DNA from 4 places in the Ensifer sp. MJa1 genome. Region 3 is predicted to be linked to each of the others. Evidence: riboswitches for the same ligand, from Rfam matches in the RefSeq annotation. Region 3 holds a riboswitch; each other region holds the start of a gene.
What was found. A riboswitch is a leader RNA that binds a small molecule or an ion and turns the genes downstream of it on or off. The one in region 3 is predicted to bind cobalamin.
Positions count from the first base shown of each region.

Region 1: linked by a shared signal. The riboswitch ahead of MKZ91_RS16215 (CbtB domain-containing protein) and the one ahead of MKZ91_RS06840 (aromatic ring-hydroxylating oxygenase subunit alpha) in region 3 are both predicted to bind cobalamin.
Region 2: linked by a shared signal. The riboswitch ahead of bluB (5,6-dimethylbenzimidazole synthase) and the one ahead of MKZ91_RS06840 (aromatic ring-hydroxylating oxygenase subunit alpha) in region 3 are both predicted to bind cobalamin.
Region 4: linked by a shared signal. The riboswitch ahead of MKZ91_RS01805 (DUF1636 domain-containing protein) and the one ahead of MKZ91_RS06840 (aromatic ring-hydroxylating oxygenase subunit alpha) in region 3 are both predicted to bind cobalamin.

Region 1 covers NZ_JAKUMO010000011.1:13,484-18,958, reverse strand. The annotation lists gene MKZ91_RS16230 (anthrone oxygenase family protein) at 1-350, opposite strand, end outside; gene MKZ91_RS16225 (NAD(P)H-binding protein) at 347-1,177, opposite strand; gene MKZ91_RS16220 (TetR/AcrR family transcriptional regulator) at 1,281-1,973, shown strand; cobalamin riboswitch at 1,972-2,234, shown strand; gene MKZ91_RS16215 (CbtB domain-containing protein) at 2,277-2,453, shown strand; gene MKZ91_RS16210 (CbtA family protein) at 2,649-3,446, shown strand; gene MKZ91_RS16205 ((2Fe-2S)-binding protein) at 3,487-4,326, opposite strand; gene MKZ91_RS16200 (glucoamylase family protein) at 4,323-5,475, opposite strand, start outside.
Region 2 covers NZ_JAKUMO010000035.1:20,710-26,184, forward strand. The annotation lists gene MKZ91_RS29425 (phytanoyl-CoA dioxygenase family protein) at 1-731, shown strand, start outside; gene MKZ91_RS29430 (SDR family oxidoreductase) at 822-1,634, shown strand; cobalamin riboswitch at 1,663-1,873, shown strand; gene bluB (5,6-dimethylbenzimidazole synthase) at 1,918-2,622, shown strand; gene MKZ91_RS29440 (DUF2865 domain-containing protein) at 2,807-3,973, opposite strand; gene MKZ91_RS29445 (acyl-homoserine-lactone synthase) at 4,044-4,688, opposite strand; gene MKZ91_RS29450 (helix-turn-helix transcriptional regulator) at 4,822-5,475, opposite strand, start outside.
Region 3 covers NZ_JAKUMO010000003.1:348,964-354,438, forward strand. The annotation lists partial or broken gene MKZ91_RS06830 (glycoside hydrolase family 25 protein) at 1-790, shown strand, start outside; gene MKZ91_RS06835 (hybrid-cluster NAD(P)-dependent oxidoreductase) at 952-2,046, opposite strand; gene MKZ91_RS06840 (aromatic ring-hydroxylating oxygenase subunit alpha) at 2,048-3,292, opposite strand; cobalamin riboswitch at 3,397-3,599, opposite strand; gene MKZ91_RS06845 (DUF6656 family protein) at 3,915-4,514, shown strand; gene MKZ91_RS06850 (L-threonylcarbamoyladenylate synthase) at 4,595-5,475, shown strand, end outside.
Region 4 covers NZ_JAKUMO010000001.1:345,675-351,149, reverse strand. The annotation lists gene MKZ91_RS01830 (mechanosensitive ion channel domain-containing protein) at 1-310, opposite strand, end outside; gene MKZ91_RS01825 (DUF924 family protein) at 507-1,070, opposite strand; gene MKZ91_RS01820 (FecCD family ABC transporter permease) at 1,192-2,175, opposite strand; gene MKZ91_RS01815 (ABC transporter substrate-binding protein) at 2,263-3,216, opposite strand; gene MKZ91_RS01810 (ABC transporter ATP-binding protein) at 3,227-4,018, opposite strand; gene MKZ91_RS01805 (DUF1636 domain-containing protein) at 4,041-4,454, opposite strand; cobalamin riboswitch at 4,560-4,775, opposite strand; gene MKZ91_RS01800 (hypothetical protein) at 4,932-5,132, shown strand; gene aspT (aspartate-alanine antiporter) at 5,413-5,475, shown strand, end outside.

The DNA of each region.
Region 1 (5,475 bases), on a different contig from region 3:
GCCGCGGCACCAAGCGCATCGTTCATCGGCACGTTGAAGACAATTGTCACAAGAAGCACGCCGACGACATAGACCAGACCGCCGGCGGCAAGCAACCACCGGCCCTCGCCGCCCGAGACGAAGGGGACGATCGCGAGCGCCAGGCCGAGGAGTGCCGTGCCCATGAAGGCGCTGAGGAAGATCGGGTTCTGGATCACGACATTGATCGCGTTCATCGCGGCGATCCCCTGCTCCGGCGGTAGCCGCGACAGGGCCTGCATGATGCAGACCGAGAAGATGAAGAACAGCCCGGCCATCAGGCCGGAACCGATCGCGGCGGCAAACGCCAAAGCGGGGATCAGCGGGATCATGCGGCAAGACTCCATACACCGGTTGCTGCGGTCTCCCGGGCATAGGCTGCAAAGTCGCGCGGACGCCGCCCAAGCACCTGCTCTACATCGGACGTCACACTGGAATTGCGCCCGTCGAGCACAGAGGTGAAGAGATAGCGGATGAGTTCGACATAGTCATCAGGCACGCCGTCGGCCTGAAGCTGTGCCGCGAAATCCGCAACCGGGATGGCCTGATAGGAGATCGGGCGGTTGGCCGCCGCGGCGATTTCGGCCACGGCGTCAGCAAAGGTCATCAACCGTGCACCCGTCAGCGAATAGACCTTGCCGACATGGCGATCGTCGAGAAGGGCTTCAACCGCCACGTCGGCAATATCATCGCAGCTGATGAACGGCTCGGTGACCGTATCCACCGGCAAAAAGACCGAACCGCTGAGAACGCCCTCGGCGAGAAAGCCTTCGTTGAAGTTCTCGAAGAACCAGCTCCCCCGAATGATCGTCCAGTCGGCACCGGAAGCCTGCAATTCGCGCTCGGCCGCTTCCGCCTCATCCTCGCCGCGCCCCGACAGAAGCACCAGCCGCTTGATGCCCGAAGCAACCGCAAGGGCGGAAAATCGCCGGATGACTTCGACCGCACCCGGCACCGCCAGATCTGGCTGGTAGCAGACGTAGATGCGATCGACATTTTCAAGCGCGGGCGCCCAGGTCACCTCATCAGTCCAGTCGAAGGAAGGCGATGCCGAACGGGTGCCGATGCGCACCGCAACACCACGCACTGCGAGACGTTCGGCCACCCGCCGCCCCGTCTTGCCGGTGCCACCCAAAACCAGTGTGAGTTTGTCAGTCATCGCTTCCTCCTGAGGCTGATCTACAAACATGAGTATCCCTCACATTTGCAAATGTGATAAATCCTCGTATTTTAGGAGTCAAGCTAAAATGTGAGCATCACTCATGATTTCAGATACAAGTCCGTCCGCAATCCCCGCCGAAGACGAACCCGCCCTGCGCCGGACGCCCAGCCAGAAACGCAGCCGCGAGCGCGTCGAACAGATCCTCTCCTGCGCGACAGCCCTCATTCAGGAAAAGGGCAGCGACGCCATGCGCATGAGCGAAGTCGCTGAAAAGGCTGGGATTTCTATTGGCTCTCTTTACCAGTACTTCCCCGACAAGGCGGCAATCGTGCGCACCCTGGCAGAGCGCTACAATGCAGTTTGCAACGCGTGCATCGCCGCCGAACTGGCCAAGGTCACCTCGCTTCCAGAACTGCGCGAGGCCTTCTGCATCCTGTTCGACATCTACTACGATATGTTCCTCGCCGAGCCCGTGATGCGCGACATCTGGTCGGCAATGCAGGCCGACAAGGCGCTGCGCGAGATCGACCTTCTACAAGGCCGGGCCGGCGGCAAGCTTCTTGCCGACGTGTGGGCCCGATTTGCGCCCGAAACGCCTCGTGAGGAAATCGACAGCGCCGCCTTTCTGATCATGCATCTCGGCGACTGCACCATGCGGCTTGCAGTCTCGGTCGACCGGCCGGAAGGCGACCGCATCGTCGATGCCTACAAGCAGATGATTCTCCGCGATTTTGTCGCTGACGAAGCGGTGGGCGGCGCAGGCTCAATTGACATCTCCGTGACACGCTCCTAATCATCAGGGATCGATTGGTTCCCGGAATACGAACGTGTTTCGGGAGTAAACGGGAACGTGACGGATGGACCCATACTGGGCATTCAAATCACGGCCGACCCCGCGACTGTAGAACGGCGTCGATCTGCCATTTCGGAGCGATCCGGAAGAAGCCACTGGAAGAGACCGCGAGAGGGCGGCCGAACTGGGAAGGCGAGGCAGGTCGAGGGCATCGAGCCCAGCGCCGCGAGCCAGGAAACCTGCCACTCGATGCGGGCATAGGGCCCAAACCGGGAATTTCCCGATGCCATCACGGAGGTTGTCATGGCTACGTCTACCATTTCGAGCACCCCGCTCTCCCTCAGCGATCGTCTGACCGCTGGTATCATCGCGCTTTTCATCGGCGCTTTCCTCGTCTTCGGCGCCGGCCTTGCCAATTCGGCCGTGCTGCACGACACCGCGCACGACACCCGCCACTCCTACGGCTTCCCCTGCCACTAAGACGATGTTTCGGAACGTCACCAACGTTCCACGTCGACAAAGCGGACCTGAGCGCATCCGGCCTTTGCCGGATGTCCGTGCTTGTGCGTCCCGGCGTGCCCGGCGCGCAAGGACCGTCCGCATGGCAGAGACCATGGAAAGGCTGACAAACCACGCCGCAGCGCGTGGCTTTTGCCGTTATCGAGGGATTTCAAGATGATTGTCAGAACGCTTCTGGCCGCGATCGTGGCTGGATTGATTGCCGGTGTCTTCATGACCGGCGCCCAGGAACTCCGGGTCACGCCGCTGATCCTGCATGCGGAAGAATTCGAAGGCGAGGCTCCGGCCGCAACCGAACAGCCGGCCGGCCAGCCGGGCACGACCGCGCCCGCTGCCGAAGGCCAGCAGCATTCCTCGCTCAAGGCCGTCTCGCCGCTGGGCGCCCTCATCGACGCCCTGTCGCCGATCACGCCGGCTTACGCCCATGAGGGCGAGCATGAGGAAGAAGGCGGCATCATGTTCGGCATGAGCCGCTTCTCCGGCACGCTCATTGCCAATCTCGTCACCGGCTCCGGCTTCGGCCTTCTGCTTGCCGGCGTCAGCCTGGTGATCGGCTATCCGATCACGCTCAGGAACGGCGCGCTCTGGGGCGCCTGCGGCTGGCTCGCCGTGCACATGCTGCCGGCGATCGGCCTGCCGCCGGAACTGCCGGGCTTCCCGGCCGCCGAACTCGGCGACCGCCAGACCTGGTGGCTGCTGACCGTGGCGCTTTCTGCCGTCGGTCTCTACCTCGTGGTCTTGCGCGAAGAGATCGTGTCGAAGGTCGCCGGCCTCGTTCTCATCGCTGCACCGCATGTCTACGGCGCGCCGCAGCCTGCCGATATCACCAGCAACGTTCCGGCCGTGCTTGGCGCCGAGTTTGCCGTTGCTGCGCTCGCCACCACGCTCGCTTTCTGGATCGTGCTCGGCGTCGTCTCCGGCTTCATCAACGAGCGCTTCGTCAGGGCGCATTGAGCGCTCTGCATCCTGCGATGAAACAAAGAGGCGGCGGGGTTCAGGCCCCGCCGTTTTGCATGAGATGCGCCACCAGCCGGGCGCGGCGCGCCTCCGGCTGAAGAAGAACACAGGTGTCGCAGAAACTGCCGCCCTCGGTGCGGAAATAAAGACAGCAGCCACAGCGCATTCGGTATTGGCGTGACAACCGCTCGCCGCTTGCCGGATCGACAGCAGCGATCTCCTCGTAGCAAAGCTCTTCGGAATAGAGCGGCGACCCCTGCCGCTTGACGATCGCCAGGGCCGCGCCCATGCCGCGTGCCTCGTCGCCGATCGCCCGGCCGATTTCCAGAAACGCACCGGCAAGCGCATCTGATGCCAGCCGCCATTGCGCCCCGGACGAAAGGCCGGTGCGCCGTTTCAGTGCAGCGATCACCGGCTTCAGATGCGCCGTGAAACCACGTTCGAAGCTGCCGATGCCTTCCGCCGGCACGAAGCGGTCGAGACGAAAATGAAAGCGCTTGCCGGCAACCTCCCGCCCTCCGCTCGATCGTGTCCAATCTTCGAATCGAAGCCCGGACACCTCCGCAGTCAGCCCGCTGCCGAGATAAAAAGCACCCAAGGCCATGCTCAGGTCATTGCTGTAGAAGGCGATCAGATGCGCCGCCCGGATCGGGTCGGTCATGTCGGTCGCAAAACGATCCTGATAGGCAAGGCCCGTCTCGATACCGGCCCCGCTCTGCGCCCAGAAAGTGGCTGGCGAAACGAACCGGCCATCCATCGATCCGAGGGAGACGCCGGCGTCGGGGAACTGCGCGCGCAAGCGTTCGGCCACAGCCAGCGCCTGCTGTGGATGCGCCTGCGCAGCCTCGGTTGTCCGCTGGCGATCTCCCAAACTCATTCTGTCTCCAACCATCCGCCGGTAAAACCCGCTCGCCTCAACCCGTTGCGGATCGCGGGCACGCGGCGCGTGAGCTCCCAGACGAAGCCGCTTCGCCAGTTTTCGATCATCATGACGACGAGGCCCTGGTCAAGGCCGACGACACGCTCATCGACCCAGCCCGCTGGCCCTTCGCCCGCCAGGCTCGGGTTGAAGCCGCCGGGAAAGCGCCCCTCTTTCAGCAAACCGGGATAGCCGGCCTCGATATGCTCAAGGGCTGAAAGACAGGCGTCGGGGTCGAAAGGCAGGCAGGCAAGCGCTGCCCAGGGCACGAGCGTGCCGTCATCGATGCCAAAGGGGGTGCCTCGGTTGGCATAGCCGTAAAGCCGCTGCCGGCGCCCGTCTCTGAGGCGCTCGCTGCCGCGTGGCGCATGGCAGGCGCTGAGGCCCCAGAGGTGGGCGCCATAGCCGGAAAAACCGCCGGGGTTCAGCTGCGCATGCGCACGCTGCAGCCCTATGGCGCGTCGGGTGTTGTCGAAATAGTCCGTGCCCCTCTCCCGCATGGGCCGGTCGGCGGGTACGCGAAGATCGAGCCATGCCTGCGGGAAAAGATGGACAAAGAGCGATGCAGCGTGGAGGTGAGGTTCTCCGCAGGCCAATATCCAGTCATACGCTTCGGTGAAGGCTGCGTAGTGCTGCGGTTCGATCGCATGCTCTGGTGCCCCGAGCGCCAGCACATAGAGCAGCAGCGCCTCGCTATAGCCCTGCCAGCGAAGTTTCAGGAACCGGCCGGGAGGACGCCAGCCCATCGTCATAGTCCCGCTTCGATGCAACGCCCAGCGCCAGTCGACCCGCGCATAGAGACTATCGGCGAGCCCGCGAATGTCGCCTTCCTCCGCGCCCTCCCCATCGAAGTAGGCGCCAGCCGTCAGCACGCCTGCCATCAGCAGCGCCGTATCGATGGTCGAAAGCTCGCTTTGCCACGTGCGCTCGCCCGTGCGCATGTCGAGGAAGTGATAGTAGAACCCACGATAGCCGGTCGCCCGCGGCTCCCTGCTCTGCCGGCTGTCGGCAAGAAAGCGCAGCAGCTTCAGCACCCGCCGGGCCGCATCGGCACGCGAGATCCAGCCCTGTTCGACGCCGACAGGATAACAGGAAAGCCCGAAACCG
Region 2 (5,475 bases), on a different contig from region 3:
TTGCGCTCGTCAGCGAGGCCTGGCTTGGCCCGAATTACCAGATGACCGCGCAGGTCAATCGCGTCAATCCGGGTGGCGCGGCCCAATCCGCACACCGCGATTATCACCTTGGCTTTCAGGCACGGGCGGTGATCGAGCAATACCCTGCTCATGTGCACAAGCTTTCGCCGGTGCTGACGCTGCAAGGGGCGGTCGCCCATTGCGACATGCCGCTCGAGAGCGGCCCGACGCTGTTCCTGCCCTTCAGCCAGACTTACGTGCCAGGGTATCTCGCCCTCAACCGCCCGGAATTCCGCGCCTATTTCGACGAACATCACATCCAGCTTCCGCTTGAGAAGGGCGATGTCGTGTTCTTCAACCCGGCGCTCTTCCATGCGGCCGGCAACAACCGTTCGGCGGATATCCGCCGCGTGGCGAACCTGCTGCAGGTGTCATCGGCCTTCGGTCGGGCGATGGAGACCGTCGATCGGCGGACGATGAGTGCCGTGCTCTATCCGGCGCTGAAGACTTTGCTCGCGACTGACACGGTCACGCAGGCGGAGGCGGAGAACGCGATTGCTTCCTGCGCAGAAGGCTATTCCTTCCCGACCAATCTCGACCGCGATCCGCCGCTTGGCGGTTTGGCACCGAAGACGCAGGCGCAATTGATGCGCGAGGCGCTGAAGGCCGGAACAAGCGAGGTGGATTTTCGTGCGGCGCTCGACGCACAGGCCAGGCGCAAGCTGAGTTGACGGCTTTGCTCCATATCTGATCGGCTCCGGGCGCAATCCGTCCGGGGCCAGTTCTGTTTCTACCTGATCTCACTCAAAGGGAGGATTTCGATGAGCGGACAACTGGAAGGCAAGATCGCCATCGTCACCGGTGGCACACAGGGGCTTGGCGCGACGATCGCCGGTCTTTTTGCAGAACGCGGTGCGGCCGGCATCGTCATTTGCGGTCGCAATGCAGCCAAGGGGCGCGCGAAAGCCGAACAGATCGGCAAGGCCGGCGGCGCAAGAGTGGTCTATGTCGAGGCCGACCTCGAACAGGTGGAAGATGCGCGCAAGGTGGTCGCGGCCTGTGATGCGGAGTTCGGCCGCGTCGATGCGCTGGTCAATGCCGCCGCCATCACCGACCGCGGCACGATCCTCGACACCACACCGGAACTGTTCGATCGCATGTTCGCCATCAATGTGCGTGCGCCGTTCTTCCTCATGCAGGAGGCGATCAAGGTGATGCGGCGAGAGGGCACCGAAGGCACGATCGTCAACATCGGCTCAATGTCGGCAATGGCGGGACAACCATTCATCGCTGCCTACTGCTCGTCCAAGGGTGCACTCGAAACCCTTACCAAGAACACGGCCTATGCGCTCCTGCGCAACCGCATCCGCGTCAACGGTCTCAACATCGGCTGGATGGCATCGGAGGGCGAAGACCGCATCCAGCGGGAGTTTCATGGCGCGTCGCCGGATTGGCTGGAGAAGGCGGCCGCCAGCCAGCCCTTCGGCCGGCTGGTCGATCCGGCAGAGGTTGCGCGCGCCTGCGCCTACCTGTCGTCGGCGGAATCGGGGCTGATGACCGGCTCGGTGATCTGCTTCGACCAGTCGGTCTGGGGCGCCTATGACGGTTCGCCGCATCCGGTGGCGCCGCTCTGAGACTTGCTTGTCTTTCTCCGGCGGCTGTGTCCTTATGCGGCCGTCAGGTGCCCGCGCGAGCGGGAGAATCGGGAATCCGGCGTCATTCCGGAACGTGCCCAACGCTGTGACGGGGACGGACGCTTCGATATGGCCTTGATTTGATTCAAGGTATTGCCACTGGATCTTCAACCGATCTGGGAAGGCGAGGCGACCGGTTGAACCGGAGTCAGAAGACCGGCCTGGCGAGATAGACCGAACCCGCGTGGACGGCGGAAGGTTTCGCATTGTTGGGGATCGAACGATGCTGACTGAACCGAAGGGTGGCCTTGCGGCTGCCTCAGCCTTTTCGCCGGAAGAGCGGGAGGCCGTCTACCGTGCTATTGAAACACGCCGCGACGTGCGCGACGAATTCCTGGGCGACCCACTGCCTGACGACCTGGTGAAGCGGCTGCTTTCGGCGGCCCATAGCGCACCGTCCGTGGGGTTCATGCAACCCTGGAACTTCCTCCTGGTGAGGGCGCCTGAGACCCGCGAGCGCATCTGGCAGGCCTTTCGTCGTGCCAATGAAGAAGCGGCGTTGATGTTTTCCGGCGAGCAACAGACGAAGTACCGCTCGTTGAAGCTCGAGGGCATCCACAAGGCGCCGCTCAGCATCTGCGTCACTTGCGACCGCACGCGTGGCGGGGCTGTTGTGCTCGGGCGTACGCACAATCCGCAGATGGACGTCTATTCCACGGTCTGTGCCGTGCAGAACCTGTGGCTGGCAGCACGGGCCGAAGGTGTCGGCGTCGGCTGGGTGAGCATCTTCCACGAGGCCGAGATCAAGGCGATCCTCAAAATTCCCGATCACATCGAGATCGTCGCCTGGCTGTGCCTCGGTTATGTCGACCAGCTTTACCAGCAGCCGGAGCTCGCGGTGAAGGGATGGCGCCAGCGCTTGCCCCTCGATGAACTGGTCTTTGAAGAAAGCTGGGGCTGCCAGGCGCCGTCAGCCGTTTCCAGATGATGGCAAAAATGCAGATACTTCAAACGGTTGCATTGTTATCTGCATGCAAAAACTGCGATCGCCGCTACGGCATAGCTCCTTAAGTCGGAATCGATTTAAGGGTAGGATTATGCAGCAGCTTTAAAGTGTTACAGCGTCCTTGGCGCGCCTTAGAAGACGCGCGGCGCTGTAAGGCGTCGCGCGTTCAGTTTTGGACCGGTTGGTAAGCCGGTCCTTTGGGGTGTTTCAGGTCGATGGACGTTTCTTCCTGTGGCAGGAAGGTCGGGCCGACGACCCGCACCTTGCTCTTTGCCGGATCGTAGGGACGTTCCTCTGCCGGTGCCTTCTCGGAAGCGCTTTCCGATGCCGGCTTCTTGGTCTCGATGATCACAATCGACGATTGATCGTCACCGGTGATCTTCGTGCCTGTGGTTGGTTGCGCCGCGGCAGTGCGCGGTATCTGGCAGCCGCAGATACCGGGTGTGCCGACGCCGCGGGTGCGATAGGCAAAGGCATTGGGGAGCTCGGTATAGGGCCGGCCGGTCGAAGCCGAGACCATCTGCTCGCTCTCTTCGGTGTTGAGGTCGTGGAAGAAAAGCTCGGTCTCAGCCCCTGGGCAGCGCGCGCGACAGGCTTGTTCGTCCCGCGCAAAATCCGCTGGCGTGGCATCGGACGAGATCGGGAAGAAGGCGCCGTCACAGGTCCGCACGCACATGGTGCGCAGCGTCCCCGTGTAATAGCCGCCCTCTGGTCCGTAACCGTCATCGTCATGCCGCAGCAACGGGCCGTAGGATTCGTCCGGTGGCAGGTCCTCTATGATATTGCGGTGGGTTTCCGGCTCTTCCGGCATCGCACTCGCCATTTCCTCGCGGTCACCGAAGCAGCCGTTGATCTCCAGCGCGGCCAGGATCCGGCGGCGCGCGTCCTCGCTGTCGCCGGCAACGATCTGCTCGCGCTGCGACTTCAGCAGGCGCAGATTGTCTTCCATCTCGGCGATAAGGCTGGTGAGATCGCCGCAGGTGTCCGGATCGCCGCCATCGAAGGTGACAACACTGCCGCCGCCACAGCCAGCGCGGCGACGATCGTTCTTCGCCCGTCGCAGCTCGATGTTCTGGCGCGATATGGCGCTGGCGTAGTCACGCGCGTCTGCGTTGGTGGCAAGGGTGGTCGGCAGTTCCACCAGTCGGGTGTTCAGCCGGTCGCATACGGGTGATGCCAGGGATGGATCGGCACCGACCAAAGCCAGCGGCACCAGGGCCACGGCGACGTGTTTCAAGCGCGCGAACACGGGCGAAGTCTCTTCCTGCTGCCGCGTCGGCGCCGACCTTCCGAGCGGGACGGTTGCCAGCGGCAATTCCTGTTTCAGCGCCATCATAGAGCTTGTCGGTGATCGTGCAACGACAAGCCACGGTTTGCGTTAACAGGTCCGAGTGCCTGATCGCTCAGGCGGCGCGGGCGGTTTCCAGCGACATTGGGCGTTCGAGGACGGTACCTTCGATAGCGGCAACGGCTTTCATGCGTTCGAGCAGATCCGGCGTTACCTCCCAGGCAACAGCCACGGCAAAGACCGAGCCGATACGGTGCGGGTCGGCAATGCGCTCGCCGGGGCAACCCATGCGCCGGAACATGCGCTCAAGGAAGACGTCGGTAACCGTGACGATGTGGCTGATGCCGGAGGCGAGCCCCAGTTCGCCCACACCGCACATCAGTTCTGCGGCCGCTACCGTTACCTGGTTCGACGACCGGTCCTGCGAGATGTCGGGTTCGATGCAGAAGCGGCTCGATTCCCAGACCGAAGCACTGCGGATTTCCGGGTTGTCGCCGAGCAGGATCGGGAAGGTGTCGTCGAGCATGTTCGGCCCGAGCGTCGGCAGCAACCTCAGCGAGCCGCGCAGCCGGCCGGTGTCAGGGGCATGGGACAGAACGTAGAGCGGGTTTGCCGTGTCGTAGTTGTCGATCTCCCATTCGCCCTCGGTCTTAACGTCCCATTTCAGGAAGTCGTGGAAGACGCGCTTGCGCAGCCGGAACATGTCGTCGACGGCCTGCGGGTGCTGTGCGCGGGTCTTTCCGTTCAGGATCCTGATCATCGTTTTCTCCGTCCTTGTTTAGGGTTGGACGGATGCTGTCAGGCTCGTGACGGGCATGTAACTGTCGGTAGTGACAGTTCAAATGCGTGTATTTCGCCAGTAGATTTCGAGGGGTTTCGGGAGGCCCCTGTCGTCAGACAGTCGGGATCAGGGCGTGGCGGACCGCCTGTGCGACGGCCTGGGTATTGGAGACGACATTGAGCTTGCGCCGCGCATTGGTCATGAAAAAACGCACGGTGCGCTCGGAGATGCCGAGGATCGTGGCGATTTCCCAGTAGCTCTTGCCAGCCGCCGCCCAGGTCAGGACCTCGGTCTCCCGGCCGGTCAGGCGCTCGCGCGTCGAAAACGCTCCGGGCATTGCGGCGTGCTCGAGCATGGCGGCATGGAAGAGGTTGGCCGCCAGTTGGAAATCGCGCAGGTGATGGCGGCGATAGGTCGACCATTCGTCGGCCGACATGTTGACGTTGATCGCCAGCAGCGCCATGCGGCCTGCAGGCGACGGCAGCGGCAGGGCGACGCCTTCGGTGGAGATGCCGATCTCCTGGGCGGACTGGAACAGGGGCTCGCATTCGGGAAAGCGATGGCGCGCCATCGTCCATTCGACCGGGCGGACACCGCCAAGCGCCAGCTTCAGGATCGGATCTATACGGTGCAGGCTGCGCGTGCGGTAAATTTCGGCGGCATAGGCGCCGAAGGTGTGATGCAGGCGGCAGATCTTGAGCTCATCCGCGAAGGGTTCGGCTTCAAGATAGAGGAGGTGGGCGATGCGAAAGGTACGGCGCATCAG
Region 3 (5,475 bases):
GCCCGAGAGCTTCTCCTGCACCGGTGACCACAACGGCGACACCTTCAACCACTGCAAGACCATGTGGCGCAAATACGCCGTCAGCCGCGAGCTCTACCAGACCCGTCGCATGCTCGCCCGCTCGCATGGGCTGCTGTGGGGCGCCTATCACCTCGCACGCCCAGGAAATCCGGTAGATCAGGCCAACCACTTCCTCGACTACGCAGAGCCGCGCGACGATGAGTTGATGGTGCTGGACATCGAGGGGATCGACCCGGAAAAATACATGTCGCTCGAGGACGCGGCGATCTTTGCCGGCCACATCAAGACCCGGACCGGGCGTTATCCGATCCTCTACACCAACCACGTCACCGCCAAGTACATCGCCACGCACCGCTCGCGGTACCGGCTGCTGTCGCGGCTGCCACTCTGGTACGCGCGCTACAAGCCGGATATCCGCCAGGTCTTCCCGATGGGCAACTGGGAGAGCTATGCGCTGTGGCAGTTCTCTTCAGGCATCAATTGTGGCAAGCGGCGCTGCCCCTATCGTGTCCCGGGAACACTCGCCGACATCGACGTGAACGTCGCCGCTATGCCACCGGCGGCGCTGAAGGCAATCTGGGCGCAAGGGGCCTTGCTGCCCGAAAAGCCGCTACCGCTGACCCTTGTCGCCAAGGCAGAACAGGGAAGCGGCGTCAGCGCGATTGCCGAGGCGAAGGCCGCGTTCGAAACCGAACCACTGCTCGTCAGCCGCGCGGGCGCGACAAGCGGCGCCGGCAGCGGCGTCGACATGCTGGTGACTGGCTCGATCGATTTCGGCCGTCACGAGCGCGCGCTGCAAGTGGCGATCGCCGCCAGTGAAGCACCCATCCAGTGTCCCCATAGCTCCGCCGACACCGACAGCCTCAGGCGCGTCGCCGTCAGGCTGCTGCCCTGCAACGCCCGCTGAGCGGCACGTCGCGAGCCACAGCGTCAGGCTTCGATCTGGACATCCCCAAGCGGGCGCGAACAACAGGCGAGGATGTAGCCCTCGTCAATCTCGTCGTCGAGAATGCCACCATTGTGGTTCATATCCACCTCGCCGGCGACCTTCATGACGCGGCAGGTGCCACAGATGCCGCCCTCGCAGGCAGCCCCGATCCTCACCCCGTTGGCACGCGCCGCCTGCAGGATTGTCTGGCCCGGCTTGGCTTCGACCTCCTTGCCGCTCATGGTGAAGACGACCTTGGCGGCCTGCACTTCGCCATCGCCGCCGACACCGGCGCGCACTGCGATCTCTTCGGCCGCAGGCGCTGCCGCCGGCTGGAAGCTCTCCTCGTGATAGCGACTCATGTCGAAGCCGGTCGCCTTCAGCATTTCGCGCACACCGCGCATGAACGGTTCCGGACCGCAGCAGAACACGGTGCGCTCCAGGAAATCCGGCGCGAGCAGCGGCAGCTTGGTGCCGTCGATGCGCCCGCGCAGGCCGTGCCAGCCGTGCCGCGCCTCGTGTCCTTCAACGATAAAGCCGAGGTTGAGCCCGGGCATCTGTGTCGCCAGCACTTCCAGCTCGGAGCGGAAAAGCAGATCGTCCGGGCGCCGGGCGCAGGAGATAAAGGTCACGTCCGTTTCCGGCACGCAGTCCGCCATCCAGCGCGTCATCGACATCATCGGGGTGATACCCGATCCGGCCGAGATGAACAGATACTTGTCACCCGGATGCCGCACGAAGCTGAAATCCCCGAGCGGACCGAATGCCCTAAGCTTCATGCCGGGTTTCAGGTGGTCGAACATCCAGCGGGTACCGATGCTGTCGGCCTGCACCTTAACCGTGACGGCGATCGAGAGTGGTCGCGACGGCGTCGACGACAGCGTGTAGGTGCGCATGACCGGTTCGTCGCCGACGGGCAGTTCGAGGGTGACGAACTGCCCGGGCAGGTAGCGGAACCAGGCCGGCTTTTCCGCCCGGAAGGTGAAGGTCATGACATCGGCTGTCTCGACGACCGCCGAGGTGCATTCGAGCAGCTGCTGCCGGTCGATCCAGACGTGCAGCGCATCGAAGTGGTGGAAGGAGGACGCCATCTGCATGTCAGGCAACCCTCGAAAGCGGAGCGGCATCGCCCTTGAGGCGTTGCTCCATGAACTTGCAGTACCATTCGACGAACTGCATCACGCCGCCTTCGTGCTCCGGCGAATAGGGGCCGGGCTGATAGGCAGGCGAGCGGATGCCAAAGGCATTTTCCTCCACGATCTGACGGTCCTGGTCGTTGGTCTCGGTCCAGACGTGGGTCAGTTCTTCCAGGTTGTAGTCGACGCCCTCGACCGCATCCTTGTTGACGAGCCACTTCGTCGTCACCTGCGTCAGTTCCGGGCCGAGCGGCAGGACGCGGAAGGTGATGGCATGGTCGGCGAGCACGTGGTTCCAGGTCGTTGGATAGTGGAACATCAAAAGCGTACCGATCTGTTGCTGGTGGACACCTGCCGACAGGGCCTGGCGGACGGCGCGCGCGCCGGACATGGTATAGCTTTCGGCGTCGTCGACGAGCGGCATGCGGGCGGCGCGGAACTGTCCGGTCGGCGATATCTTGAACTCGCTCGGAAGCCCTTCCGCCTCGCACTTTGCCCAGTGCGCGGCAATCACTGGATCGTCCTTGGCGCCCTGAACGCCGGTTGCCGTCGGCGCTTCCGGATAGGTGCGGCAAAGCTCCGGGTGGTTGGCGGCGCAATGGTAGCACTCGCGGTTGTTTTCCCAGACGAGCTTCCAGTTGCCCTTCTCGATGATCGTGCTTTCAAAGGCGACCTTGGTTTCGCCGAGGCGATGCGGCGCGAGGTAGGGCAAGGCCAGTTCGCGGAAGGCCGCGAAGTCCATCGGATTTTCAGACAGGTTGATGAAAATGTAGCCGCCGACCGTTTCGCAATGGATCGGCTTCAGGCTGTGGGCCGCCTTGTCGAAGTCCTCGCCCATCTGGCGCGCAAAGAGCAGGCTGCCGTCGAGCTCGTAGGTCCACTGGTGATAGGGACAGACAAGCTTTGCCGATGACCCCTTGTGTTGCGTGCAGACGCGAGAGCCGCGGTGGCGGCAGGAATTGTGAAGTGCCCGGATCGTGCCCTGGCGATCGCGGGTGATGACGACGGGGAAATCTCCCACCTGGACGGTGAAATAATTGCCGGCCCTCGGGATCTCGCAGTCATGGCCGATGAACAGCCAGTCCTTGTACCAGATGTTCTCCAGATCCTGCCGGTAGTAGTCGGGATCGATGTAGAAGGCCCGATCGAGGCTGTAGCCGTCACGTCGGCCTTTCAGCCTGCGAAGCATATCGTTCCTGATGTCCATGTCCTGTCCTCATGCGCCATGTTTCGGAGAGGCAGGACAGGAACCCGCACGGGCGCATGCCCATGCGTTTGAGGCTCCGATCCGGCTGCCCGCCGCAACCCGTTACGGTTATGTCTGTCAAGGCTGGTTTCCGGGCTCAGGAGCCGTCCTTTGGGGACCTGCCCGGCGCCTTCCCGGACGAAACCGTCCAGTGGCCTTTTGCCGAGGCTTTCGCTCCACCACCGTTGCGGGGGCAGCGCCGGGATTTGACCGGCTTCCCAATTCTCCGCCCTCCCTTAAAGGCGGCACCTTGAGTGAGGATATGTAAGCGTGGAACCCATGCCGGCAGCTGCCAGATAGCGACATCCGTTTCCAGAAAGACGACACGCATCAATGAAGTTACGAAGGGCGAAACCGCAGAATGTTTCGCTTTATAAACAGATAGATAGATCAAAAAACCGGCAATTGCCGCGTTTTCGGCCCGGCATGGCGCGAGCGCGTGAGAGCTTCGCCAGATTGCGACATGACTTCATGACCCGCCCGACTTCTCCATCACCTCGCGGCGAAATCTTTCATTAACCATAAGCCATTAGCCTTGCCGGCGGACGAGTGGGTCCAACAGGCAGATGGCGCGCTGACGATCATGAGCAAGTTCAAGTATTACGATGCAGCGGCCGAAAGGCCGCCGGCGACCCCGGCGAAGGCGGCTGTCCATACAGAGTTCCTGCGCACCGGCCGGATCAACCGCCGTCAATGGATGCCGAGCGAGCGCCGGTATCTGAGCTACGAGGAAGTCGCAGACCGGACCGGCAAGAAACTGGCGACCGCCGGCGACACGACGCACAAGCGCATCAACGGCTTCCATTCATCGATCCAGTTCCCCAAGATGATCTTCCACCGCACGCTCGCCGGGCGGCCGCACCTCGGCTATTGCCACGTGACGGCGGCGCGCACCCCCGTTGCGCCTGCCAAGGACATCACCTGGTCGTTCTATTTCGCCAACTTCTTCTGCGAACTCGGCGACGAAAAGCACTTCTTCGAGCGGATCCAGACCGGCTATTCACGCATGTATTTCGCCGTCGCCATCGAACCGAACGCCGACGAAGGACAAATGGTCATCAACCGCAACATCCGCGATAATGGCTTGTTGTTCCGTACCGATGATCCCAAGGTGGCGCTGAAGAACGTGCTGATGCTGGGCGCCCGCGATGATGCGCTGCGCCGCATCATCCGCAGCCTCTGAGCCGACGACAGCTTGTGCTGAAAGAAGATCTTCTGTTTTCCCTGTGTGTCCGCTAAGGAAGCTTCCGGAAGGGGCACGGCATGGCTGACATCATAGACACTGGCAAGGAACCGGATCGCGCGATCGAGCGCGCCTGCGCCGTTCTTGCCGAGGGCGAGCCGGTCGCCATTCCAACCGAGACGGTCTACGGCCTTGCGGCCGACGCGACCAATCCCGATGCGATCAGCCGTATTTACGAGATGAAGGGGCGACCGCGCTTCAACCCGCTGATCTCGCATGTCTCGGACATGGCGATGGCGGAAGCTCATGTGCGGTTCGACCCGATTTCCCGGCGGCTGGCGGAGGCCTTTTGGCCCGGACCGCTGACATTGATCCTGCGGCAGCGGCAGGACAGTACCGTTCACGCACTTGCCTCAGCCGGCCTCGACACACTCGGCATCCGCATGCCCGAGGGTTTTTCGCGGCGGGTGATCGGCCGGTATGGCCGGCCGCTTGCGGCGCCCAGCGCCAATACGTCCGGCAAGATCAGCCCGACCAGTGCTGCCCATGTGGAAGCCGATCTCGGTGCCAAACTGAAGCTGATCCTCGATGCCGGCCCGGCCGAGATCGGGCTTGAGTCGACCATCATCAAGGTCGAAGACGATGCGATCCGGTTGTTGCGTCCAGGTGGCCTTGACGCCGCCGAGATCGAGCGTCTGCTCGACCGCCCCGTAGAGCGGCCGGAAACGGCGGGCGCGACGATCGAAGCGCCGGGCATGCTCGCCTCCCACTATGCTCCGGGCGCGGCCGTCAGGCTCGACGCTGCCGATGTTCGCCCCGGGGAAGCATTGGTCCGTTTCGGCGGCGGCCGGATCAGCGGCGAGGAACAGGCAGCCATCGTGCTCGACCTCAGTCCGACCGGCAACCTGAGGGAAGCGGCCGCCAACCTGTTCGACTACATGAAGCGTGCGGATGCGAGCGG
Region 4 (5,475 bases), on a different contig from region 3:
CGGCCTTGGCAAGCTGGTCGGCCGCCTGGGTCTGGGCCGGCGGCGTCGCATCATCCGGCACTGCATCCGGCGCCGGCTGCCCGGCGTTGGTTGCCGGCTGCTGGCCATTCTGTACCGGCTGCTGGCCATTCTGCGCAGGCTGCTGCCCGTTCTGCGCCGGTTGCTGCGTGTTCTGTGCCGGCTGGGTGGCCGTGGCGGCCGGCTGCTGCGCAGGCGTCGCCGGCTTGTCACCGGCCGGTTGCGTCGCTTTCTGTTCGGACTGTGCCGTCGCCTCGGCCGGCTGGGTCGCCGGCGCCGGCTGCTGGGCCATGACCGGGCCTGAGGCACAAAGCGCCAGCAGGCAGAGGAGAATGGCAGGCAGTTTTCCGACAGAACGCAATTTCAAGATCCTTGCAGGTTGAGGCCGCGATCCGGAATCGCTTCGGCCGCCAATCCGATGTGAATACGAAAGACGGCGGAAAGATGCAAAGAACGCCGATAAATGCCGGTCGAGGCCGGCTTTTGCGTCAAAAACCGGCGCCAGGGGTCGCCAGATAGGCCAATTCCGCCTCCGTCGAGTGCCGTGCCAGGAAGGCATTGCGGTGCGGGAAGCGACCGAACCGCTCGATCACCTCGCGATGCCGGATGGCATAGTCCAGGTATTCGGCATCGCCGAGCTCGGTAAAAAGCTTCACCGACAGGGTCTGGTCGGTGAGGTTTTCCGAATGCTCGAATGGCAGATAGACGAAGGCGCGCCACTCCGGCTTGATCGCCATGTCGGCGCCGGTACCGATCGCAAGCTTCGCCTCGTTGAGCGCCAGGCAATCGGTGGCAAAGGCGAGCGGCGTGCCGCGATACATGTTGCGCGGCATCTGGTCGAGCAGAACGATTGCCGCCAGCCGGTTTTCCGGGCTCGCCCGCCAGATCTCGCCCACCCCGCGGGCAAGCGCCATGTGCGACGCCTGGAAGCGGCGAAGGCAGGTCTGGTCGAGCTCATGCTTGCTCGCCCCGAACCAGTCGTCATAGGTGAGCTCGCCGAACCAGAAGTTCAGAACGTCTTGCGGCGTGCAGATGTCAGCTTCGTTCGCCATATGCCCCTCGTGCGGCTCAATCCCGCGCGGTGTTTGCCCCGGTATCCGGCTTAGACATAGGCCCGGATCGGCCCATGTCCATGCCCTATATCCATGTATGGATGCCATGTTCGCGCACGCTTTACGCGCGTCGCTTCAGAATGGCAACGAAGGCGATGCCGCCCACAAGGCCGGTGACGACCCCGATCGGCATGTCCTCCGGCGCCATGATCACGCGGGCGACGAGATCGGCAAGGATGAGCACGAGCGCGCCGAAGAAGGCCGAAAGCGGAATGACCCGGACATTGTCGCTGCCGGCAAAAAGCCGCACGAAATGCGGCACCATCAGCCCGACGAAGCCGATCGCGCCGGAAAAGGCCACCATCACCCCCGTGAGCAGCGCCGTGACCACGAAGAGCGTCAGGCGGAAGCGGCGCACCGGAATGCCGAGCGTCATGGCGGTTTCGTCGCCCATGGCCAGCGCATTGATTTCGCGCGCCCGGATCAAGAGCCAGGCAAGCGAGCCGACGAGCACCAGGCCGGGATAGACAAGCTGCGACCATTGCGCCAGCCCAAGGCCGCCGAGCATCCAGAAGATGACCGTATGGGTCGCCCTTGGATCGCCAAGGAAAATCATGAGGTTGCCGATGGATGTTAAGACGAAGGCGACGGCGACGCCGGCGAGCACGAGGCGGTCGGCGCTGGAGCCGAGCACACGCGCCACGTAGGCGACAAGCATGGTTGCGGCGAGCGCCCCGGCAAAGGCAAAGAGCGGCACCGTGGCAAGGCCGAGGATGAGCCCGGTGTGGAGCAATGCAATGATCGCGCCGAGCGCGCCGCCGGAGGAGACGCCAAGCAGGTGCGGATCGGCGAGCGGATTGCGGGTCACCGATTGTAGCACGGCACCGGTCAACGCCAGCCCGGCGCCGACGAGGCCGGCAAGGATCACGCGCGGCAGGCGCACGTCCCAGACGATGCTCTCGCGCCCGGCCGACCAGAAGACCTCGACGCTTTCGGGCGAGATCTTGCTGGCGATGATCGACCAGACGGTTGAAACCGGGATCGGCGCCGAGCCGAGCGACACGCCGGCCGTCACGGTCACGGCAAGCAGGAGCAGCGCGGCCACGAGACCGATCCCGGCCCGGAGCCCCCGGGCCGACACTAGGCGCGAAGCCGCCAGGGGACGAGGCGACGTATCCTCAGCCAGCATCGATTACAGGCCCTGCCCGTGAAATGCCTTGGCGAGACGCGCAATGGCGTCGATGTTGCGCGGCCCGGGTGTCGCTTCCACATATTCGAGCACCACGAAGCGGTCGTTCTTGACGGCGTCGACATTGGCGAAGGCGGGATTGTTCTTCATGAAGGCGATCTTGTCTTCGGCCTTCACCTCCCCGTAATTGACGATGACGACCACCTCGGGATTGCGCTCGATCACCGGCTCCCAGGAAACCTCCACCCAGCTCTTTTCGACGTCCTCCATGATGTTGGCGCCGCCGGCAGCCTCGATCATCGCCGTCGGAATGCCGAAGCGACCCGAGGTGAACGGCTTCTCCTCGCCGGAATCATAGACGAACACACGCGTCGGCTTGTCGCCGCCGGCCGATGCCTTGACGATGTCGGCCAACTGGCTGCGATAGCCCGCAACCAGCGCTTGCGCCCGATCCTCGACGCCGAAGATGCGGCCAAGATTGAGAAGATCGACGAACATGTCGTCCATCGTTGGCTTTTCCTTGGCCATCACGTGGATGCAGGATTCGGTAAGTTCGTAGACACCGATCTTGAAGGGGGCGAGCGTCTCGGGCGTCACCTCGCCGCCGACCTTCATGCCGTAGTTCCAGCCGGCAAAGAAGAAATCGGCGTCGGCGTTCAAGAGCACTTCCTTGGTCGGATACTTCTCCGAAAGCTCCGGCAGTTCCTTCACGCCCTCGCGCAGCCTTTCATCCAGTGTCTTCCAGCCGGAGACGCCGGTATAGCCGACCATGCGGTCCTGCAGCCTCAAGGCCAGCATCATCTCCACCAGGTTGACGTCGTTGGCGATCGCACGCTTGGGCGCCGCATCGAAGGTCACCTCGCGGTTGCAGCTCTTGATGGTGACCGGATGGGCGAGCGCCGGCGTTGCCGCGGCGAGAAGGAACAGGACGGTGGATGAGGCAATATTGATCTTCATGAAATAAATCCTATCGGGGAAGTGAGAAGGAGAAACGGGCGCTGCCGGCAGCGGCCGTGCTGTGGACGGTGGCGGTGACGCCGAAGGCTACGGAGAGCGCCCTGGGGCTCAGGACCTGCTCCGGTGTCCCAAAGGCCGTCAGCCGCCCGGCCGTCACGATCGCGACGTCGGTGGCGAACTCGGCGGCAAGGTTGATGTCGTGCAGCGTCGAGACGATCGTCAGCTTCAACGTCTGCAGCAGTTCGAGGATTTCGAGCTGGTGGCGGATGTCGAGATGATTGGTCGGCTCGTCGAGGATGATGATGCGCGGCTCCTGGGCAAGCGCCCGGGCGATCAGCACCCGCTGCTTCTCGCCGCCCGAAAGCGTGGCAAATTGCCGGCCGGCGAGATGGGCGAGATTGAGATGCGACAGCGCGTGAGCCACGCGCTCGCGATCAAGCTCCGACCAGCCGCTCAGGCCCTCGCGTCTCGGGATCCGCCCCATCATCACCACATCGCGCACGCTGAAGGGAAAATCGCCGGGCATTTCCTGCAGCACGACGGCGATTGTCTTTGCCGCCTCGCGTGCCGAAATCGACCAGAGGTCGACGCCATCGACGGCAATGCGGCCGGCATCCGGCTGCACGGCGCGATAAAGGCAGCGCAAAAGAGAGGTCTTGCCGGCACCGTTCGGCCCGAGGATCGCAAGCCGGCTTCCCGCCGCGATCGAAAAATCGACATCCTCGACCAGCGTCAGGCCCGGACGCGGTCCCCAACGCAGGCCCTCCACCCTGAGCGTGGCTCCTGTCGACGTGCAGCTCATGATCCTGTCCCTCCCCGCGGTCTCACTGGAACCGTCCGGCGATGTCTTCGGAGACGAGCATGGCCGCCGGGATGCGGGCGAGCGTCTTGCCCTTCAGCCCGCGCGGGCGCTCGACGGCACGCGTCATGCCATCACCGCGCTCGGCATAGGTGGTGGCGAAGCTGACGAGATCGTCGATGTCTTCCTCCGGCGAAATGTCGCCGAAGAGATAGGTCGCCTTGCCGGTTGCCTGGAAGGCGATGGTGCAGGGTCGGGTGCAGGCGGCCATGCAGACGGTGCCGGCGATCGAGAAGTCACGGTCGAGCGGTGTCCCGAGCGTGGCGATGCTGCGGTTGAGGCGCTGAATGAGCTCGGCACCGGGCGCGCAAGGGCCACCGGTAAGGCGGCAATCGGTGCAGACCGTTATCTTGTGCTGTCTTGAAGTCGGCTCGGCCATCTTCTCTCTCCGCCGGAGTGACGGCAGGAGATGGCGAAGCGGCAGAAGGACGGAAAGCCGTCGTGCGAAAGCCAGTTCTTTTCCATCGGAACACCCCGTCCGTTGTGGTTGATCGGTTCGATGGCAGGTCTCCTGGCTCGCGGGTCGCGGCGCATCCACGTCTTCCCGGCTTGATGCCAGTGACATGGTGTGAATGCGCTTTCCGCTCACAGTTGCGGGGGCAGCCACGGTTTCGGTCCCGTCAGGGTCGTCCGTTCCGTGTTCCCTTTTCAGCCGCCTCCGCATTGTCGCGGACGCAGCACCATCAACGCCTTCCTCGCATGAATCGGCTGAAGTGACAACCGCGCGGGCGTCTGCTTCGGGCTCTATCAACATGCGGCGTTTCGTCATGCGTGACTGTTATAAAATAACATTACACAAATCAACAAGGAAATGATCGTCAGGCATTCGGCCGCCCGCTCCGGGCGAGAGCCTCGCGTGACGGCGGCGACCGGCGTATCCTTGGCTTCGCTGAAGCCCGGCGGCAAGATCCTCGATGTCGCCGCCCAGCCTGCCACGCAACGGCATCTGCGTGAAGCAGCGTTGCGCATGTCGAAGGAGACCTCGACGGCAAGCATAGCCGGCAAAGGTTTCATGCGCGGGACGCCGCCAGACAACGCGACAGCTACAACACCATAGTTGAAATGCCGACGAGGGATCTGGCGGGAGCAACGTTCTTGGGCATCGAGGACACCGCCACCTGGAAGCCGCATTCCCGGCAAAGCACTGAAACGTAACGTACGTTACGCTCACGTAACCCCATGACCGTTGAGAAAATCACCGACCGAAGCGACAATCGCCGAAGCTGGGATTGGCGCCGAAGCTGGGATTGGGCATCGATACACCACCACCACATCAACCTGGCCGCGCAAGTCCCGAAATGAAGTGACGGCAATTCAACTTTCGACAGGGGATAGCAGTGAACCCAATCGATTTCTTCGTCGAGACGCTTCGGACCTATCCTCCGGTTGCCGTCTTTCTC